Regions from separate parts of the Paenibacillus sp. MB22_1 genome, predicted to be linked through region 2. Evidence: riboswitches for the same ligand, from Rfam matches in the RefSeq annotation. Region 2 holds a riboswitch; the other holds the start of a gene.
The links. A riboswitch is a leader RNA that binds a small molecule or an ion and turns the genes downstream of it on or off. The one in region 2 is predicted to bind fluoride.

Region 1: it holds a riboswitch for fluoride, as region 2 does, so the genes downstream of both, crcB (fluoride efflux transporter CrcB) here and crcB (fluoride efflux transporter CrcB) in region 2, are expected to answer to the same signal.

Annotation. Positions count from the first base shown of each region.
Region 1 is NZ_JBLADV010000001.1:1,540,831-1,549,787, forward strand. Features, by position in the region: gene ACL02P_RS07145 (radical SAM/SPASM domain-containing protein) at 50-934, opposite strand; gene fosB (metallothiol transferase FosB) at 991-1,407, opposite strand; gene ACL02P_RS07155 (DUF4183 domain-containing protein) at 1,496-2,227, opposite strand; gene ACL02P_RS07160 (DUF4183 domain-containing protein) at 2,441-2,854, shown strand; fluoride riboswitch at 2,904-2,965, shown strand; gene crcB (fluoride efflux transporter CrcB) at 3,008-3,397, shown strand; gene crcB (fluoride efflux transporter CrcB) at 3,394-3,765, shown strand; gene ACL02P_RS07175 (hypothetical protein) at 3,869-4,972, shown strand; partial or broken gene rpoD (RNA polymerase sigma factor RpoD) at 5,106-5,993, opposite strand; gene ACL02P_RS07185 (DsbA family oxidoreductase) at 6,260-6,898, opposite strand; gene ACL02P_RS07190 (metal-dependent hydrolase) at 7,099-7,785, shown strand; gene ACL02P_RS07195 (MFS transporter) at 7,839-8,957, opposite strand, start outside.
Region 2 is NZ_JBLADV010000002.1:545,460-554,416, reverse strand. Features, by position in the region: gene ACL02P_RS14315 (IS5 family transposase) at 1-356, shown strand, start outside; partial or broken gene ACL02P_RS14310 (helix-turn-helix transcriptional regulator) at 369-1,010, shown strand; gene ACL02P_RS14305 (IS5 family transposase) at 1,096-2,544, shown strand; partial or broken gene ACL02P_RS14300 (AraC family transcriptional regulator) at 2,554-2,739, shown strand; gene ACL02P_RS14295 (putative iron-sulfur cluster-binding metallochaperone) at 3,131-3,586, shown strand; gene ACL02P_RS14290 (YnfA family protein) at 3,632-3,958, shown strand; gene ACL02P_RS14285 (ArsR/SmtB family transcription factor) at 4,051-4,380, shown strand; gene arsB (ACR3 family arsenite efflux transporter) at 4,410-5,450, shown strand; gene arsC (arsenate reductase (thioredoxin)) at 5,455-5,877, shown strand; fluoride riboswitch at 5,939-5,998, shown strand; gene crcB (fluoride efflux transporter CrcB) at 6,052-6,447, shown strand; gene crcB (fluoride efflux transporter CrcB) at 6,440-6,793, shown strand; gene ACL02P_RS14260 (cupin domain-containing protein) at 7,025-7,582, shown strand; gene ACL02P_RS14255 (helix-turn-helix domain-containing protein) at 7,901-8,239, opposite strand; gene ACL02P_RS14250 (EAL domain-containing protein) at 8,429-8,957, shown strand, end outside.

The DNA of each region.
Region 1 (8,957 bases), on a different contig from region 2:
AAAGAAGGAGCCGAATCTCGACTCCTTCTTTCTTTTGTTGGGTGCAACTTTACGCCCCTCCCCCAAACCGTTTGCGATACCCGCACTTCCTGCATAGCTCCTCGACGGCTTCGCGCCGGGAGAAGCCTTCGTACAAGCGGTTCGCCCGCTCTCCTTCCACAATCTCCGAAAATGGCGTTTGATACACATTCCCAAGATTGATGATCCCTTCCCCATCCAGACAGCAAGGAATAACCGTGCCGTCCACGAGAATTCCGGCCTGGTTGCGCAGCGCATGGCAGAAGCCTTTGCCATCGTCCTCCGGAGCCCGCAAATCCGGCCAATCGAATTCGTAATCTTGGTTCAAGTAAATCCGCTCGGCTAATTTAACCCCGCTTCCGGGTGTGACCTTCTCCTCGATCCGATAATCTAGGTTGAATTCTTGCTCAATGATGGCAAGCGTCTCCCGGTTACGCATCCGTTGCAGGTTCGTCTCGTTATCCTGGGTCAAATTCCACAGGCGGAACGAAACGATCAAATCGGACGCAGCTACTGCCTCACGGACGAAGGACAACACGTTCCGCAAATACCCTTCCCGGTCGGTCGAACCTTCATGTCCGTCGAAGCTGTGCAACGAAAAATTCATCTGCCGCAGCGCCGGCTTGCCGAGCAGCTTATGACGCACCTTGGGGAGCAGCGTGCCGTTCGTGGTGATGTTGACCTTAAACCCTTTTTCGTGGCTAATGTCAAGCAACTGGTCGATCTTGGGGTGCAGCAGTGGCTCGCCTTTGACATGAAAATAAATATAGTCCGTATGCGGCTTGATGTCGTCCAGAATCTTGCGGAAGTCCTCAACTTTGATAAACTGCGCCTGGCGATGGGTCGGCGGACAGAAGCTGCAGGCCAGGTTGCAGATGCTGGTCGTTTCGATATAAAACTTTTTGAATTTTTTCATGGTGACCTACTTCATTTAAATTTTAGTTACTGTCTTATTCTATCAATGAATCGCGGTTAATAAAAGATCATGTGGTCTTTGTCCGCTTTATAGTAATCCAGTCGGTCTTGTAACGTTCCGGTATGGAATTCGAACATATGCCCGTCCGGGTCCAGAAAATAAATCGACTTTTTGTCGCGCTGATCTCTTTCACGCCCTGGCAGCACTTCAACGTTTAATTCCCGGAGCCGGTTCTGAAAGGCCTCGAAATCCCCCTCATCGATCGAAAAAGCGATATGCGTATATGTACGATGCTGCTTGTCCCGCGGAATGTCTTCCTGATTTAAGGCGATCCACAGCCCGTTCAGGTCGAAATAGGCAAGCTTATGTCCTTTCACCAGGGGAGTCGCTCCAAAGACCTGCTCATAGAACGCCATGGATCGATCCAAATCCGATACGGAGAAACAGAAATGATTAATGCCATTAATTTTCATACCAATCCTCCTACTCTATCAAACAGACCGTGACAAGGCCCTGCCCCCTGCCACGACGAATTTTCATGCTGCTTCGCATTTTCCTAGTTCAGGACGTGGCTTTGGCGGTGATTCGCACGTTTTCCACTATAATCGGCGTGCCTGCCCCTATCATATCCTGCCCCAGCAACAACGTCAAAGACTCCGGCTCCAGTACAAACAATCTGCCTTCCTGCAGCATGCCATTGATAAATAAGTTGGTATAGGACCCTCCACCGATCCCGGCAAAAACCGCAGGCGTTTCCCCCTCGTCATCCGTAAATTGATTGGCAGGGATGTGAACGGTCCCGGTCAAATCGGCAAGCGGCGCAAAAAAGTAACGGAAAACTGTAGAGGTAACCCGAATATCGCCTGCAGGCAGTCCTGGTGGTCCGGGCTTTCCCCGCTCGCCTTGTGGACCTGTTAGCCCCATTGGCCCGGCTGCTCCTGGCTCGCCCTGCGGCCCTGGCGGTCCCATCGGACCGGCACTTCCCGGAGCGCCCTGCGGTCCTGCGGGTCCCAACGCTCCAGTTGCTCCCCGCATTTCGGCCAGATCCTCCGCAACTCCACCAGGAAACGGCATAAGATTCTTCGCGCGTACCAAGCGCTCATACTGCCGAAGTAACCGGCGGTAGCGGTGCAGGAGCCGTGACGCTCGCAGATAACGAAGCCGCAGTGCATGCACGACCCGCTTCCGGCGCCGCTGACGCGAGCATGCCTGGCAGTGCTTTACCTTATGGGCTTGATACCGCCGTTTGTTCATGCGCGTTGCCTTTTTGCGCGCACCTCTTGCCGCTCCCATTCACCGCTTCCCCCTGGCCAGATGGCTCTTCAACTCTTACTTACCTATCCTATGAATAACCCGTCTTTGGCGCTTGGGCAATTGGCTTCCCCCGTCGTCCAAAAAATCCATATTCAACGGAGGTTGTCAGCCCTGTCACTTAACAAAGTTGCATCATTATATATGATGTATCGGACACTCTCGATACCCTCAAAGATTAGGAGGTGATGATAGATGCCTGTAATTAAACCCGTATTTACGGCAGTAGCATCGGCTCCAGTCGCCTCTGGAGGTGAAGTTACAACCGTAGTAACGCCGACAGTCACCCGTTACTTCGCCACGTTAACAGCCGACATGATCGGCGCTACCGAAACGACCATTCCTGCCGCCAGCTTCGTCGACGATGCCGACGCACCGATCACGGAACTGCCTGAGCTCACCGGTACCGATTATTTCAACGTTTACATTAACGGCGTACTTCAACAATCCTCGTTGTCAACGCTGACCACGGCCAGCCTCGTGCTCGACACCGTGGATTTGATCGCAGGTGTTCCCGTTCAGATTGAAGTGGGCAGCTTCAGCAACGTCGTTTCCACAATTACAACCCCGCCAACGATTTCGGCGCCCACCATTACGATTATCACGTAATCTGTATTGACGAGTTGTCCCCTCATAGCATAAAATGTTGCCAATGACAACGCAATAAGGCGATGGAGTTCGCCTAAACCGCTCGTTTGAGCTGATGACTCCTACCAGACTCTCTGGTAGGAGTCTGTCTATTTTTTCAGGAGGTAGAGCACATTGAACATCCTTGCATTAATTGTGGGTGGCTTACTCGGAACCCTGCTCCGGTACGGACTGTCCCTCTGGATTCCAAACATCGGAGCTTTTCCACTTTCGATCCTGCTCATCAACTGGGCCGGTTGCTTATTTCTCGGCTGGTTGTTTACCGTCGCTGCCCTGCGAAAGATCCATCCCAGTATACGCATCGGGGCAGGTACGGGATTTGCCGGTGCATTTACGACGTTCTCCACCTTCACGGTCCAGACCGTTGATGCGATACATACCGGACATCTGGCTGCGGCAGTCGCCTATCTGTTGACCAGCTTGATCGGCGGTCTTCTGATGGCTTGGGCTGGAGTCCGCTTAGGTCAAAAACAACAGGCTCCTAAGGCAGGGGACTCCGCATGATCGGCATCGTGGGACTTGGCGGGATTCTCGGCACGCTCCTTCGTTACTATTTAGGACAATGGATCTCATCCCAAACCGCCACTCGCGGCTCGCAATTTCCTTGGGGAACGTGGGTAATCAATCTCAGCGGCAGCCTCCTGCTTGGCGTCCTAGCCGGACTCCACACACGGCAGGCTATCCCTGACTGGGGCTGGTTGATGCTGGGGACTGGATTTTGCGGTGCCTACACGACGTTCTCCACCTTTGGATATGAAACGATCACCTTAATTAACAAGGGGCAAAAACAAAAGGCGGCCGTATATGTGCTGACCTCGGCTTTGCTCGGCGCGGCTTGCGCATGGTTGGGAAGCTGGCTTGTCTCAACTTAACGATCCTACATTACAAAGGCATCGGCCCGTATAACGATCAAGCGTCCCGGCGCCAGCATATAATGCAGCAAATCCGCGAATATGCGAGAAAAGGTGATATCTATTGGCCAGTTTTCGTAGAGCTTATTTGCTGAAACAGCGCATTGCCGGGAAGATGCTGAAGATGAAGGGAGTCCATGGCGTTGGCGTCGGCTTGCGGGACCCGAAACGCCCCAAACGCGGCGCAGCGATCATCGTATATGCCGATCCCCTGACCACAGCCGCTGCCGCCAAACAAAACAAGTCAACCCGCACCACAGCATTACCTCGTTATCTAAAGCCTCGGGCTGGCGTGCCGTTTCGTATCGTCCGTTCCCCTAGGTTCTGCAAACGGGCCGGTAATGGGAACGGCGGCAGGTTCACGCGCCGAATTCGCCCGGTTATGGCCGGCTACAGCGTTGGCACATCGGACTCCTCCGGCACGGTTGGTTTGATCGTCAGCGGAGATGCTTCCGGATGCCAACGCTTGATCCTTAGCAACAACCACGTCCTCGTCGATAATAATACCCGGCGATTCTCTGCCACGCTGCAACCGGGAGGTGCTGATGGAGGGACTATCGCTAAGGACCGCATCGGTCAGCTGGACCGTTTCGTCAAGCTGAGCCGGAAACGGGCAAATTATATCGACGCAGCTACCGCCAAACCTTTGAGACGTTCTTTGCTGAAGCCAGCCTATGCTGTCTTTGGGATCGTCCCGGGCCATGTGCGATCCTATAAAATCGGTGATCGACTTAAGAAGGTGGGTCGCACGACAGGGGTTGTAACCGGTACGGTGGAATCAATCCATACCGATGTGCAGGTCGATTACGGGGATTACGGCAATTTAGGGATGATTACCTTCAAGAACCAAAGCGTGATCCGTGGCAAACGCCCCGTTTCCTTGGAAGGCGATTCCGGCTCGGTGTGGCTGACGAGGAAAGGCAATCTTGCGACTGCGGTGAATTTTGCCGGATCCGAAAACGGATTGCTGTCCATCTCCTATCCCATTGAATGGTTTATGCAGGTGTTTGGCGCGCGGGTAGCAAAGCCCGGTTCAGGGCGGCTGCTTCGATCCGGGCGGGGCAACAGTAAGAAATTTATGTGCATCCGGCCGTTGCCGGCGAAGCTGGTCCAATCCCTCCGTCCGATTACGGCGTCTCCCCGCCCGCTCCGTCGGAGGACCACATAAGAAAAACGTCTATCGACGTACATTCAAAGTAGACAGACCGCGTTTAGAGGAAATTTTTCTTGCGATATCAGGATGCCAATCCTGATATCTTTAAAAAAAGCTCCCTAAGGGAACCCTTAGGGAGCTTACCATGTTATTCCATAAAATCTTTCAGCCGCTTGCTGCGGCTTGGATGCCGAAGTTTGCGCAGCGCTTTGGCTTCGATCTGGCGAATCCGTTCGCGCGTAACACCAAACTCCTTGCCAACCTCTTCCAATGTCCGCGTCCGGCCGTCATCCATGCCAAAACGCAGCCGAAGGACATTTTCCTCACGCTCGGTCAGTGTATCCAACACTTCTTCCAGCTGCTCCTTCAATAATTCATAGGCCGCAGCTTCTGCCGGAGCCGGAGCATCGTGATCTTCGATAAAATCGCCGAGGTTCGAATCGTTCTCTTCCCCGATCGGCGTTTCTAACGATACCGGTTCCTGAGCGATTTTCATAATCTCCCGCACCTTATCCGGCGTCAAATCCATCTCCTTCGCAATCTCCTCCGGAGTCGGCTCGCGTCCGATCTCCTGAAGCAGCTGCCGGGAGACACGGATCAGTTTATTAATGGTTTCCACCATATGCACCGGTATTCGGATCGTTCGGGCTTGGTCTGCTATCGCACGGGTAATCGCTTGACGAATCCACCAGGTGGCGTAAGTACTGAACTTGAACCCTTTCGAATAATCGAACTTCTCCACCGCTTTGATCAGGCCCATATTGCCCTCTTGAATCAGGTCCAGGAAAACCATCCCGCGCCCAACATAACGACGGGCAATGCTGACCACCAATCTGAGATTCGCTTCAGCCAATCGGCGCTTCGCTTCCTCATCCCCGTTCTCGATGCGCTGCGCAAGCTCGATTTCCTCCTCTGCGGATAACAGAGGCACGCGCCCGATTTCCTTCAGATACATTCTGACCGGGTCATCGATTTTAATTCCTGGCGGTAACGTCAGATCATCGGTGTAATCCAATTCATTATTCTTCAAGTCCTCTGTCATCTTCCAGACCCCCACCCTAAAAATTAAATGCGAAAACCACTCTATATCTCTAAAACCGTAAATCCATTTGACAAATGATTGATTTTATGCTATTATTGAGGAGATTATTGCGTGAGTTTTTTGTGATTGGCTATCCGTCATTTTACCACAGTTCATTAGTTTATACAACAATTAATTTATTTTTTTATTTTGTTCGCAGAACGAGACGCTGATCCTTAGGGATCAGCGTTTTTTGCATTTTCTTATTTTCTAAATCGATATTAAGACCGATCTTCCCATGCTCGTAACAATGCCCCTTGAAAAATTTCCAACGGCTGTGCCCCCGACACCGCATACTTACCGCGCAGCACAAAGAACGGTACGCCGCGAATCCCAAGTCTTCTTGCTTCGTTCTCATCCTCGCGGACAGCGTCGGCATACGTATTTTGCTCCAGCACTTCCCGGACGGCTGTGCCTTCCAAGCCAACCTCTTCCGCCAAACGAACCAGTGTTTCCCGGTCCCCGATATGCAGCGAATCCGTAAAATAAGCCCGGAACAACCGCTCCGTCATCTCCTTCGCCTTGCCCTGCTCTCCGGCATAATGCGCTAATCGATGAGCATCAAACGTATTTGTAGGAATGATCGTATCAAAGTTATACGTTAACCCTTCCGTTTGAGCCTGCTGCGCAACATTGCGGTTTGATTCCTGCGCCTGCTCCAGGCTGAGGCCGTATTTCACCGCTAACAATTCATGGATGCTCGACTCCGTATCCTTAGGGGCACCCGGATCCAGTTCAAAGCTGCGGTAAACGATTTCGATCTCATCCCGATGACCAAATAATTCCAACGCCCTTTCCAGGCGACGCTTGCCGATGTAGCAAAACGGACAGCCAAAGTCCGACCACACTTCGATTTTCACATCAATCTCCTCCTTTTTTTGCGCAAGGTCCTTACTGGATCAGACCTCATTCGCGAGCCTGCTCAAGCCGCCCCATCCCAATCACAATCATATGGGATTTCCTTGCGTTTATGCAGCACCGCCTCCCGCAAGATGTGACTTGCTTGTCCAAGGCAGCTATAATAAACGAGAAGGATATATTTCCACATGAGGTGATTGCTATGAAAGTTACTTATTTGGGACATTCCTGCATCCTGGTGGACACAGGGAAGCATCGTTTGATCATCGATCCATTTCTCACCGGGAATCCGGCGGCCGCAGCCTCAGCCGATGACATTCAAGTCGATTACGTGCTTCTGACCCATGGTCATTCCGATCACATCGCAGATGCGGAAAGCATCGCCCGGCGAAACAACGCGCCGATTATCGCCATTGTCGAGCTGGCCGATTATTTTGCTGGCAGCGGACTGCAAACGGTCGGCATGAACCTTGGCGGCTCCCGCACGTTCCCGTTCGGTAAATTAAAATGGGTGCCTGCGCTGCACAGCTCGTCCGTCAACCAAAACGGCGTAAATGTATATCTTGGCGTGGCGGCAGGGATCCTGCTCGATATTGACGGAACAACCATATATCATGCCGGAGATACCGCCCTGTTCAGCGATATGAAATTGGTCAGCTCCCGGAGCCCGGTCGATCTCGCATTCCTGCCGATTGGAGACCATTTTACCATGGGACCGGAGGATGCTCTGACCGCAGCTGAATGGATTGGTGCCAAGCACGTTGTCCCTGTGCATTACAATACGTTTGATGCAATCGCCCAGGACGGGGAACGATTTGTCGCAGATCTCGCACGTATCGGCATTACAGGTCATGCCTTGAAGCCGGGCGATTCTCTGGACAACTTCTAATTAAACGGATGAACAGCAAAATTGTTGCGGATCTGCAGCAATTTTGCTGTTTTTTAATCCGCCAGCTCCTTCCCCCGCGTCTCGGTCCCCAGCCAAAACACCGCCAGTGCCCCAATGACGATTGTTACGAAGAACATCCAGAAGATTCCCCCGATGGCGACGTGGCGAGCGACCAGCATGCCGACCAAGTACGGAGCGATGATACCGCCGATCCGTCCAAAGGAAGCGGCCAAGCCGACTCCGGTCGAACGCACCCGCGTCGGGTACAATTCCGGGGTATAAGCGTACATGCCGCCCCATGCCCCAAGATTAAAGAAGGATAAGCAAATCCCAGCGGTAATCAGCATTCCCTCACTAGTCGCATTTCCAAACCAGGCCGCGCTGGCTGCGGTGAGCAGCAAATACAGCACCAGCACAAATTTACGCCCAAACTTCTCAATGAAATAAGCGGCCGTGAAGTATCCCGGTAATTGTGCCAGTGTCATGATCAGCACGTATTCAAAGCTTTTGACCAGACTGAAGCCTTTCAGCACCATCACCGAAGGCAGCCACAGAAACATGCCGTAATACGAAAAGACGACGGTAAACCACAAAATCCAAAGCATCACAGTCGAACGACGGTGCGGGGAAGCCCAAACGGACTTAAACCTATCGCTGAAGGAAGGCCCTCGTCCTTGATGATGACCCGTCTGCGCTTTAAATCGGGCCGGCTCCTGGATTGATTTGCGCAAGTACAGCGCATATAACGCAGGTATGGCACCGATGATAAAAGCGGCCTGCCATCCGTAATCCGGGATGACGAAATACGAGATCAACGCCGAAGCGATCCATCCGGCAGCCCAGAAGCTCTCCAGCAGCACGACGGATCTTCCGCGTTCCTGTACCGACACCGATTCGGATACCAGTGTGGAAGCGACCGGCAGCTCCCCGCCAAGTCCAAAGCCGGCAATAAAGCGAAGCAAACAAAGCATGGCAAAGCTAGTAGCGGCAGCTGACAAACCGCTGGCGATGGAGAAAATCAACAGCGTCCACAGGAGCACGGATTTGCGGCCAAACTTGTCCGCCATATAACCGGCAATCGCTGCGCCAAACGCCATCCCTACGGAGTTGATCGCCGTAAAGAAGCCGGTCTGCTGCGGCGTTAAGCTCCATTCCACCGCAAGGGCAGCAGC
Region 2 (8,957 bases):
AAATCCAAATCCGCAACAAAGCCAAACAAATTCAGCTCAAGGGTTCTTACCGTCATCTGCAAAAGTTACGGACGCGGTGCGAGCATGTGTTTGCCGAAAGCAAAGTCGCGCATGGCCTGGGTCGCGCGCGGAGCCGCGGCCTGGATTGCATGCAGGAGCAGGCACTGCTCACGGCAATCGTTCAAAATCTGAAAAAACTATGCCGGTTTAAGAAGAAACGACCTCAAACCGGTATTTCGGCATGTCCAAAACCGAAATCCGTGATGATGGAGGTGGTGTCGGACCTGCTCATTTCGGTGTTGGTTGGGTTGTTTTCCTCTTTTTTCATGCCGAAGAGACGGATACAACTGACTTAAATCACCGGACTTTTAGAAAACATTGCTCAGTTTGCTGGTTTTTCAAAGTACCATTTTCATCGTATTTTTCAAAAAGAAGTTGGTGTGACTGTATCTGAATATGTTCGTTATCGAAGAATTGCTAATTCAGCCAACATGCTGCTTTATACGGATAAAAAGATAATAGATATTGCTTTCTATTATTGCTTTGAAACACAAGAATCATTTACCCGTTCGTTTAAGAAATATTATCAATTACCGCCAGGACAATACCGCAAAATCATGGGTAAATTAACTTTACAAAGGGAGGATATCATGTTAAAAAACGAACAATTGAAAGGATGGAAATTAAGCGGAAGCCACCCGTTTAATTATAAAATGGGAGTTGACAGAGAAATCTTTCACAAGGGGAAAGCATCTGGATTCTTAAAGGCTGTTACTGTCCAATCTCAAGCTGAATTTGCCACAATGATGCAACAATTTAAGGCAGAAAAGTATCTTGGTAAAAGGATAAAACTTTCTGGGTTTATAAAATCAAAAGGTGTTGATGGATTCTGTGGGTTTTGGATGCGAGTGGATGATGCACTTGGGGATGTGTTGCAATTTGATAATATGAGTGACCGCCCGATTGTAGGAGATACTGAATGGAATCATTACTATATCGTTTTAGAAGTCCGGTGAAAAAGTCCGCGTAAGCAGGCCTTTATCACGGGTTTGTCGAATTTATATCGTAACACGATGATCGAAAGAGTGATTGAACATGAAAGCCTATAAGTCATCGGCTATCCAGCCTCAGATGTTCCAATTTGTGGATATGGATGAACTCGTACCGAAAAAGCACATCCTGCGCCAACTGAACGAAGCGCTTGATTTTTCCATCGTCCATGATTGGGTGGCGCCGCTGTATACGGAACGTACCGGACGCCCGGCGGCTGACCCGGAGCGGATGGTTCGACTCATGCTGCTTTCGTATTTGTTCAACCATTCCGAACGGGAATTGTATCAACTGTTGCCCATGCATGGGGGCTACTTGTGGTTTTGCGGACTGGATTTCGAATCCGTCTTGCGCCCGGATCCATCCAGGCCGTCCCTGCCGGATCGGACGACCTTGGTGAAGACCCGGAAATTGTGGCGAAAACACGGTATTTTCGACACGCTCATGAAACATGTCGTCGATCAGTGCATCGCCGCCGGACTGGTCCAACCCGATGTAGATGCGGGAGTCGACGGTTCCCAAGTACGCGCCAACGCTTCTATCCACAGCTTGAAAGAAATCACTCTGGCCCCTGTGGAGTCGATTGAAGACTACCTGGCTCGCATGGCCCGGCAAGACGAGCAACCCGAAGGTGACGCCGCTGATTCCGATGATGACAGACGGCCGCCCGCACCGCCCACGCGAACAGAACGGCGTCTGGAAGACGAAGCGACACATGAAGATTTTCATGGCAAAACGTTCTCGAACAAGACCCACCGCAGCGTGACGGACCCGGATGCTCGCTTGTACAAAAAGAGCAACGGTCAGGAAGCGCATTTGCGGTATTTGGTGCATCATGTGACGGATGTCAAATCCGGCGTCATTCTGGCTACGCAAGCGAGCATCGCGTCCGGAACGGCTGAGCGCGAGACGAGCTTGCAGCAGCTGGCCGCGATCCGTTTTGCCCATCCGCAAATCCGGATTCGCACGCTTTCTGCCGATAAAGCCTACGGTACGACAGATTATCTGCGATCGCTGTTCGAGCAAGGGATTATTCCTCTGGTTTCGCTTCGCAACCTGGCACTGGAAGATGTACCGACTTGGAAACGCCAAACGAACGATCCGGAGAAACAACGCAAGCGTCTGGCCAAAATCCGAGAAATCCAAATCCGCAACAAAGCCAAACAAATTCAGCTCAAGGGTTCTTACCGTCATCTGCAAAAGTTACGGACGCGGTGCGAGCATGTGTTTGCCGAAAGCAAAGTCGCGCATGGCCTGGGTCGCGCGCGGAGCCGCGGCCTGGATTGCATGCAGGAGCAGGCACTGCTCACGGCAATCGTTCAAAATCTGAAAAAACTATGCCGGTTTAAGAAGAAACGACCTCAAACCGGTATTTCGGCATGTCCAAAACCGAAATCCGTGATGATGGAGGTGGTGTCGGACCTGCTCATTTCGGTGTTGGTTGGGTTGTTTTCCTCTTTTTTCATGCCGAAGAGACGGATACAACTGACTTAAATCACCGGACTTTTAGATGTTCCTAAAAATAGTGCAGTCATATCTTTTGGTGTTTTACTTTCAGGGAAAGGGCAAGTATGGATTGATGAACTTAAATTTGAGGAAGTGGATGAGCATACACCAACAACAAATATTGATTTTACAGTTGACCTTTTAGACGAGCCTACCAATTTATCTTTTGAAGAGTGGGAGTAAGATGATATTATCTCCGTAAAATATATCCGTCCAGGAAAATGTCCAAGAAGCCGAGCAGGGGCAGGGTTTTGCCTGGGTCCATGCTGGGCTTTTCTTCGTTTGAAAGGAGTACGCACTGTCGCCTTTTCGCCTGATTTTTTCCAGATTGGCTGACATGATTTATTTTCCCTTAACATAGCAGGGAAATCAAACACGATGAAAGCATGGTTCGGATAGTGTGAACGTTTGGAGGGGAAAGGCGAAGGGGCATTTGGAAAAGACTAGAATGTATCGATGTGTATTTCATCGGCACTGGCCTGGTGTGTGATACAATATTGTGTAAACATGATATGAAGTATATTTAAGTCAGGAAGATCATGGCTCGCTTGCCTGAATGAAAGGTATGATTACAATGGACTGTTGTGCTCCGACAAATCGTGAGGGAACAAACAAAACCGATTGCCCGAACTGCGGACAAAACGGAAGACATGTGCCGCTCATCACGCTCAAGTCGTTGTTGAAACCTGCGGCTTTGGCAATGCTTGAACCTGACCGTGATCACGCCTTTTGCCCGAACCCGTCCTGCGAAACGGTCTATTTTGCGTGGGACGGTTCGCTGACTTTTGCCGTAGGAGACTTGAAAGTGCCCGTGTTTCAAAAAGATTCGGACATAGATGTCCCCGTTTGTTACTGTTTTGACTGGACAAGGGAACGCATCGAGCGAGCCGTGCGGAACGGAGGAGAGCCGCTTGCGGAAATTAAAGCTCATGTCCAGACGGGGCGTTGCGGTTGTGAAGTGAACAACCCCCAGGGAGCTTGTTGCATGGGGAACGTGGCGGAGTTTATTCGACAGGTGAACGAGAACTGACCTGTTGAACATGCATTGGTTGTTCCGACGAAAGGGTGAAAAGTGATGATCAAGGCGATCATTTTGTTTCTGGCGGCAGGATTGGCGGAAATCGGTGGCGGGTATCTGGTTTGGCTATGGCTGAGGGAATCCAAACCGATATGGGTCGGCGTGCTGGGAGGGATAATCCTTGTGCTGTACGGGATCATTCCCACCCTGCAAAGCTTCCCGAACTTTGGCCGAGTATATGCCGCCTACGGCGGGGTCTTTATTATTTTGGCGGTCTTCTGGGGATGGTTCGTGGACAGGAAAACGCCCGATCTCTACGACTGGATCGGAGCGGTGATTTGCCTGGCGGGAGTTTCCGTCATGTTGTGGGCTCCGCGGTCTTGATCCGAAGGGAACAATTCGCATTTCCAAACAAGTTTATTTTGCATAACCATATAGTTATATGGTAAATTTATTATGAAGGAAGGTGAAAGGATGTGGACATCGAAAAATTGGCGGAGATGCTGAAAGCGTTGGCCGATCCCACCCGTTTGAAAATGCTCGCAATACTCCAGCATCGGGATTGTTGCGTATGCGAATTCGTTCCTGTGTTCAAGATCTCCCAGCCAGCGGTTTCCAAACATTTAAGCCGATTGAAAACGGCGGGGTTAGTCAAGGAGAGCCGCAAAGGGCAATGGGTGTTTTACTCTCTGAACCGTGAAGTTCTTGAACAGGTTGGATTGGTGTTGAGGCAGTTGCCCGACATGTCGGATGAATTGAAAGAGCTAGAAAAACAGGGACTATTGGTTAATGTTTGCTGTGAATAAGAGGAGTGTATCACATGGGCAGTCAAAACATCAAAAGGTTGTCGTTTCTGGATCGGTATTTAACGGTGTGGATTTTTCTGGCCATGGCCGTTGGCATCGGTTGCGGTTATTTGTTTCCCAACATGGTGGACAACTTGAATGCTTTACAGGTCGGCACCACCTCCATTCCCATTGCCATCGGTTTGATCCTGATGATGTACCCGCCGCTGGCGAAAGTGCGATACGAGGAACTGGGCCATGTGTTCCGCAACGTGAAAGTGCTGGGCTTGTCCCTGGTGCAGAACTGGGTCATCGGGCCGCTCCTCATGTTCGTGTTGGCAATCATTTTCTTGCGGGGCTATCCCGAGTACATGGTTGGCTTGATTCTGATCGGTCTTGCCCGTTGCATCGCCATGGTCATCGTCTGGAACGATCTTTCCAAAGGGGACACTGAGTACGCAGCGGGCTTGGTGGCGTTCAATTCCATCTTTCAGGTTTTGTTTTATTCGTTCTATGCGTTCGTGTTCGTCACGATTTTGCCGCAGTGGCTCGGATTGGAAAGCATGGTCATCGAGATCACGATGGCCGAGGTCGCCAAAAGCGTGTTTATCTACCTGGGCATTCCCTTCCTTGCGGGGATGATCACCCGATATGCACTGGTGAAAACAAAGGGGAAAGCATGGTACGAGCGGGTGTTCATTCCGAAGATCAGCCCGTTGACCTTGGTCGCCCTGCTGTTCACCATCGTGGTCATGTTCTCCCTCAAAGGGGAGGTCATCCTTGAGTTGCCCATGGATGTGCTCAGGGTCGCGATCCCGCTTCTCATCTACTTTGTCGTCATGTTTGTGGTGTCGTTTCTGCTCAGCAAAAAAGCGGGAGCAGGCTACCCCGTCTGCACGACGCTTTCCTTTACCGCCGCCAGCAACAATTTTGAACTGGCAATTGCAGTGGCAGTCGGGGTGTTCGGCATTCATTCGGGAGCGGCTTTTGTGGCGGTCATCGGCCCGCTGGTGGAAGTGCCCGTAATGCTGGCTTTGGTGAAGCTGTCGCTCTATTTCCAACGCAAATTTTTTTCCACGCAAGGAGGCTGACGAAATGGCGGAGAAACCGATCATCTATTTCCTTTGCACAGGCAATTCCTGCCGCAGTCAAATGGCGGAAGGGTTCGGGAAAAAATATCTTGGTGACCGTTTTGACGTGTACAGTGCAGGAATAGAAGCTCACGGTCTCAATCCGTATGCCGTTCGGGTCATGCGGGAGGTGGGCATCGACATCTCCAATCAGACATCCGATGTGATCGATCCCGAGCTGTTAAACAAAGCGGATTATGTGATTACGCTCTGTGGCGATGCCAACGACCGATGCCCGATGACACCTCCGCACGTGACACGCTGGCATTGGGGCTTTGACGATCCTGCCAAGGCAACGGGGACGGAGGAAGAAAAACTGGCGGTATTCCGCCGCGTGCGGGACGAGATTGGCGAACGAATCAAGCGGTTTCGCGACACGGGAGAATAGATACCAGAATACAGGCTGTTGGGATTGATTTTCGATGAAATAGGGAATATGATAGTGTCAACGCGAAATAGGCGATGGAGTTCGCCATAACCGCCTGACGGCTGATGACTCCTACCGATACGAGTGTATGGGTAGGGGTCTGTTTTTTTATCCAGCATTTCGGGAGGAATCAGCATGTCATATTTTTTGGTCGGAATTGCGGGGATCATCGGCACTTTGCTTCGGTATGTTTTAGGATTGTGGGTTCAACAATTGGTTCCGCAAACCTCGTTTCCCGTTGGCACGTTGGCGGTCAATCTGGTCGGTTGTTTCGCCCTGGGATGGTTTTTCCAATGGGTCATGGACAAAAACCGCATTTCACCTCGTGTTCGCACCAGCATCAGCACGGGTTTGATCGGCTCCTTTACCACGTTTTCGACGTTCAGTGTGGAAACCGTCCAATTGTTCCGTCAGGGACTATGGGGGAGCGGGATTGCGTATGTAGGGATAAGTATGATCGGCGGATTGTGTCTGGTTTGGATGGGAACGGCGGTTGCCGACAGGAGAAGGGAGAGGGTTCGACATGGCTGAGATCGGTTGGATAGCGGCGGGCGGCTTTTTGGGAGCGATGGCTCGTTACGCGATGGTTGCATTTGTTTCCGCCCGTTGGCCGACCAGGTTGCCTCTTGGAACGCTGTTGGTGAATCTGATCGGTTCCTTTTTGCTCGGATGGATCGCAAGCAGTGGATTAAATGAACAGATAGCATTTTTTCTGGGAACGGGATTCATGGGGGCGTTTACGACGTTCTCCACGTTCAAGCTGGAGAGCGTGAACCTGTTTCGGTGGGGCGAAGGGAAAACAAGCCTTCTGTACATGGGGATGACGTACCTTCTCGGCATCGGAGCAGCATGGCTGGGATTTGGTGTGGGAATGTGACTTATTGACACATGAAAAATGGAGACCATTTGGCGGAGTTGGTCCGACAGGTGGGAAAGGTCTAAGCTGTTCAGGTTTCATGGCGACGAATGGCCACCGTTTTTTGTGGGTTTCTCCTCCTCGCGATGCTTCCGTTTGCCCATGGATGTGCCCTTGTCACGCCTTACTGGGCAATTGCATAAAATAGTCGCAGATTCCGTTAATTCCAATCGAAGGAGAGTGAACACGGGATTGAATCCTTATTACGCCCACCAGTATTACAGCACACAGTGGTTCTATCCCATGCCCTGTTACTGGCCCCCTCATCATGACTGGCGGAACTGGCACCCGTATACTTACGGTATGCTACAACATGTAAGGAACGACGGGTACCCTCCAGTCGAATTGAAAGATTATGGCGGAAAACCGTTCGTTGTCGATATTGAGAGGGCCGCCAAGCAAAATAAAAATTACCGAACCGCATTATGGACAGGAAAACATTTGCAAGTGACTTTGATGAGCATCGAGGTAGGAGGAGATATCGGATTAGAAGTTCATCCTGATGTTGACCAGTTTATCCGTATTGAACAAGGACAGGGACTTGTGCGAATGGGGGAACGAAAAGACCGTCTGGATTTTGAAAGAAGAGTGTCCGAAGATGACGCGATCATGATTCCAGCTGGGACGTGGCATAATGTGACCAATACGGGGCATGTTCCCTTGAAGCTGTATTCCATTTATGCTCCGCCCGAGCATCCGTTTGGCACGGTTCACAGGACGAAAGCCGAGGCCATGGCCGCTTATCGGTGACTGATTTGGCAGTTTCGTTGGAAACCAAAGTTATGTCAGGTTTTCAAGTAATTATGGGAAAAAAGTGGCCGCAGAGCCCTTCGTCAGGGGTGTTCTGCGGTTTTTGCTTTCAAACGAGGGGTGCCGCCTGCAACATTTAGGGGTTCGGGATGGCTTATGCGGGGATAAGTTTGATATTGGTGGTGTGTCTCATGTGGCATTCGGTGTTGGGACAAGATGGCTTGGGAATTTGCTGTGGAACATGACATTTATCCATTCGTTTGAGGAGGAATGATAATCTCCGCCTCAATGACTGCTTTATCATAACGATGTCGGTGATTATTGATCTTTCCATTCCAGCAATATATCCAACAACTTTAGAAACGTTTTTTGATCTTCGATGCTTCGTGTTTGCAGGCGGGTAACGATTTGAGAAATTGTGAATTCTTGAGAGTTTGGTTTAGGCTGGATCGACCGAAAGAGGTCTTCTAATGAAATTTCCAGAGCGTTCGCCACCTTTTCGATGCTTTCCAGCGTAGCATTTTTCTCGCCTCTTTCCAATTGTCCAATGTATGTAGCATGGAGATTGGCTATATCTGCCAATTCTTCCTGACTCAATCCCTTTTCTTTGCGGAAATTCCGTATCCGCTCTCCAATAACCATTGGCAAATCGCTCATTTTTACCACCTCTCAGGTAACTTTAGCTTTATTCTTTAAGCTTCCCCAAGAGACGATAGATATTCAAAATAACAAATGATATACTATAAGTATTGTTTACTGAGCCAAACAAAAAATACTGAAACCAAAATCCGCGGTATTTGCTCAGAAGCTTAAAATCGTAGGCGGCAAGTGGGCAGGGGACTTATCATGTCAGGCAGGAACGAATGGTTAATGGAGGATATGATTCATAAAAGATGGTTTCATCATGTATTTCAACCGATATATGCTTTGGAAAATTGGCACGTATTCGGGTATGAAGTGTTGTTGCGTTGCGAGTGTACTCCAACCTCCGAATCACTTTTTCGGTTAGCTATAGAACAAAACAAATTGTATGACTTGGACTGTTCCTCGATTTATCATGCTCTTGCATCGGCAAATTTTCGGAACATCCGATTGTTTGTGAATGTGTTTCCTTATACCTTGGTACATCATTCATTTCCTGATTTCCTGGAAAAACTCAAGAGCGTATGCTTTTCTATTCAAAACATTGTATTTGAAATAAACGGAGCAGAAAAAGGATTAGACATAGGATTGCTCCGAAACGCAGTACAGTTGTTGAAGGATAAAGGGTACGGTATTTCACTTGATCATTTCGGCAATGGGAAAACATTAATGAAACTTGTATCTGAAATTGTCCCAGATTTTGTGAAATTGGATCGATCCTATACTGTGGGTT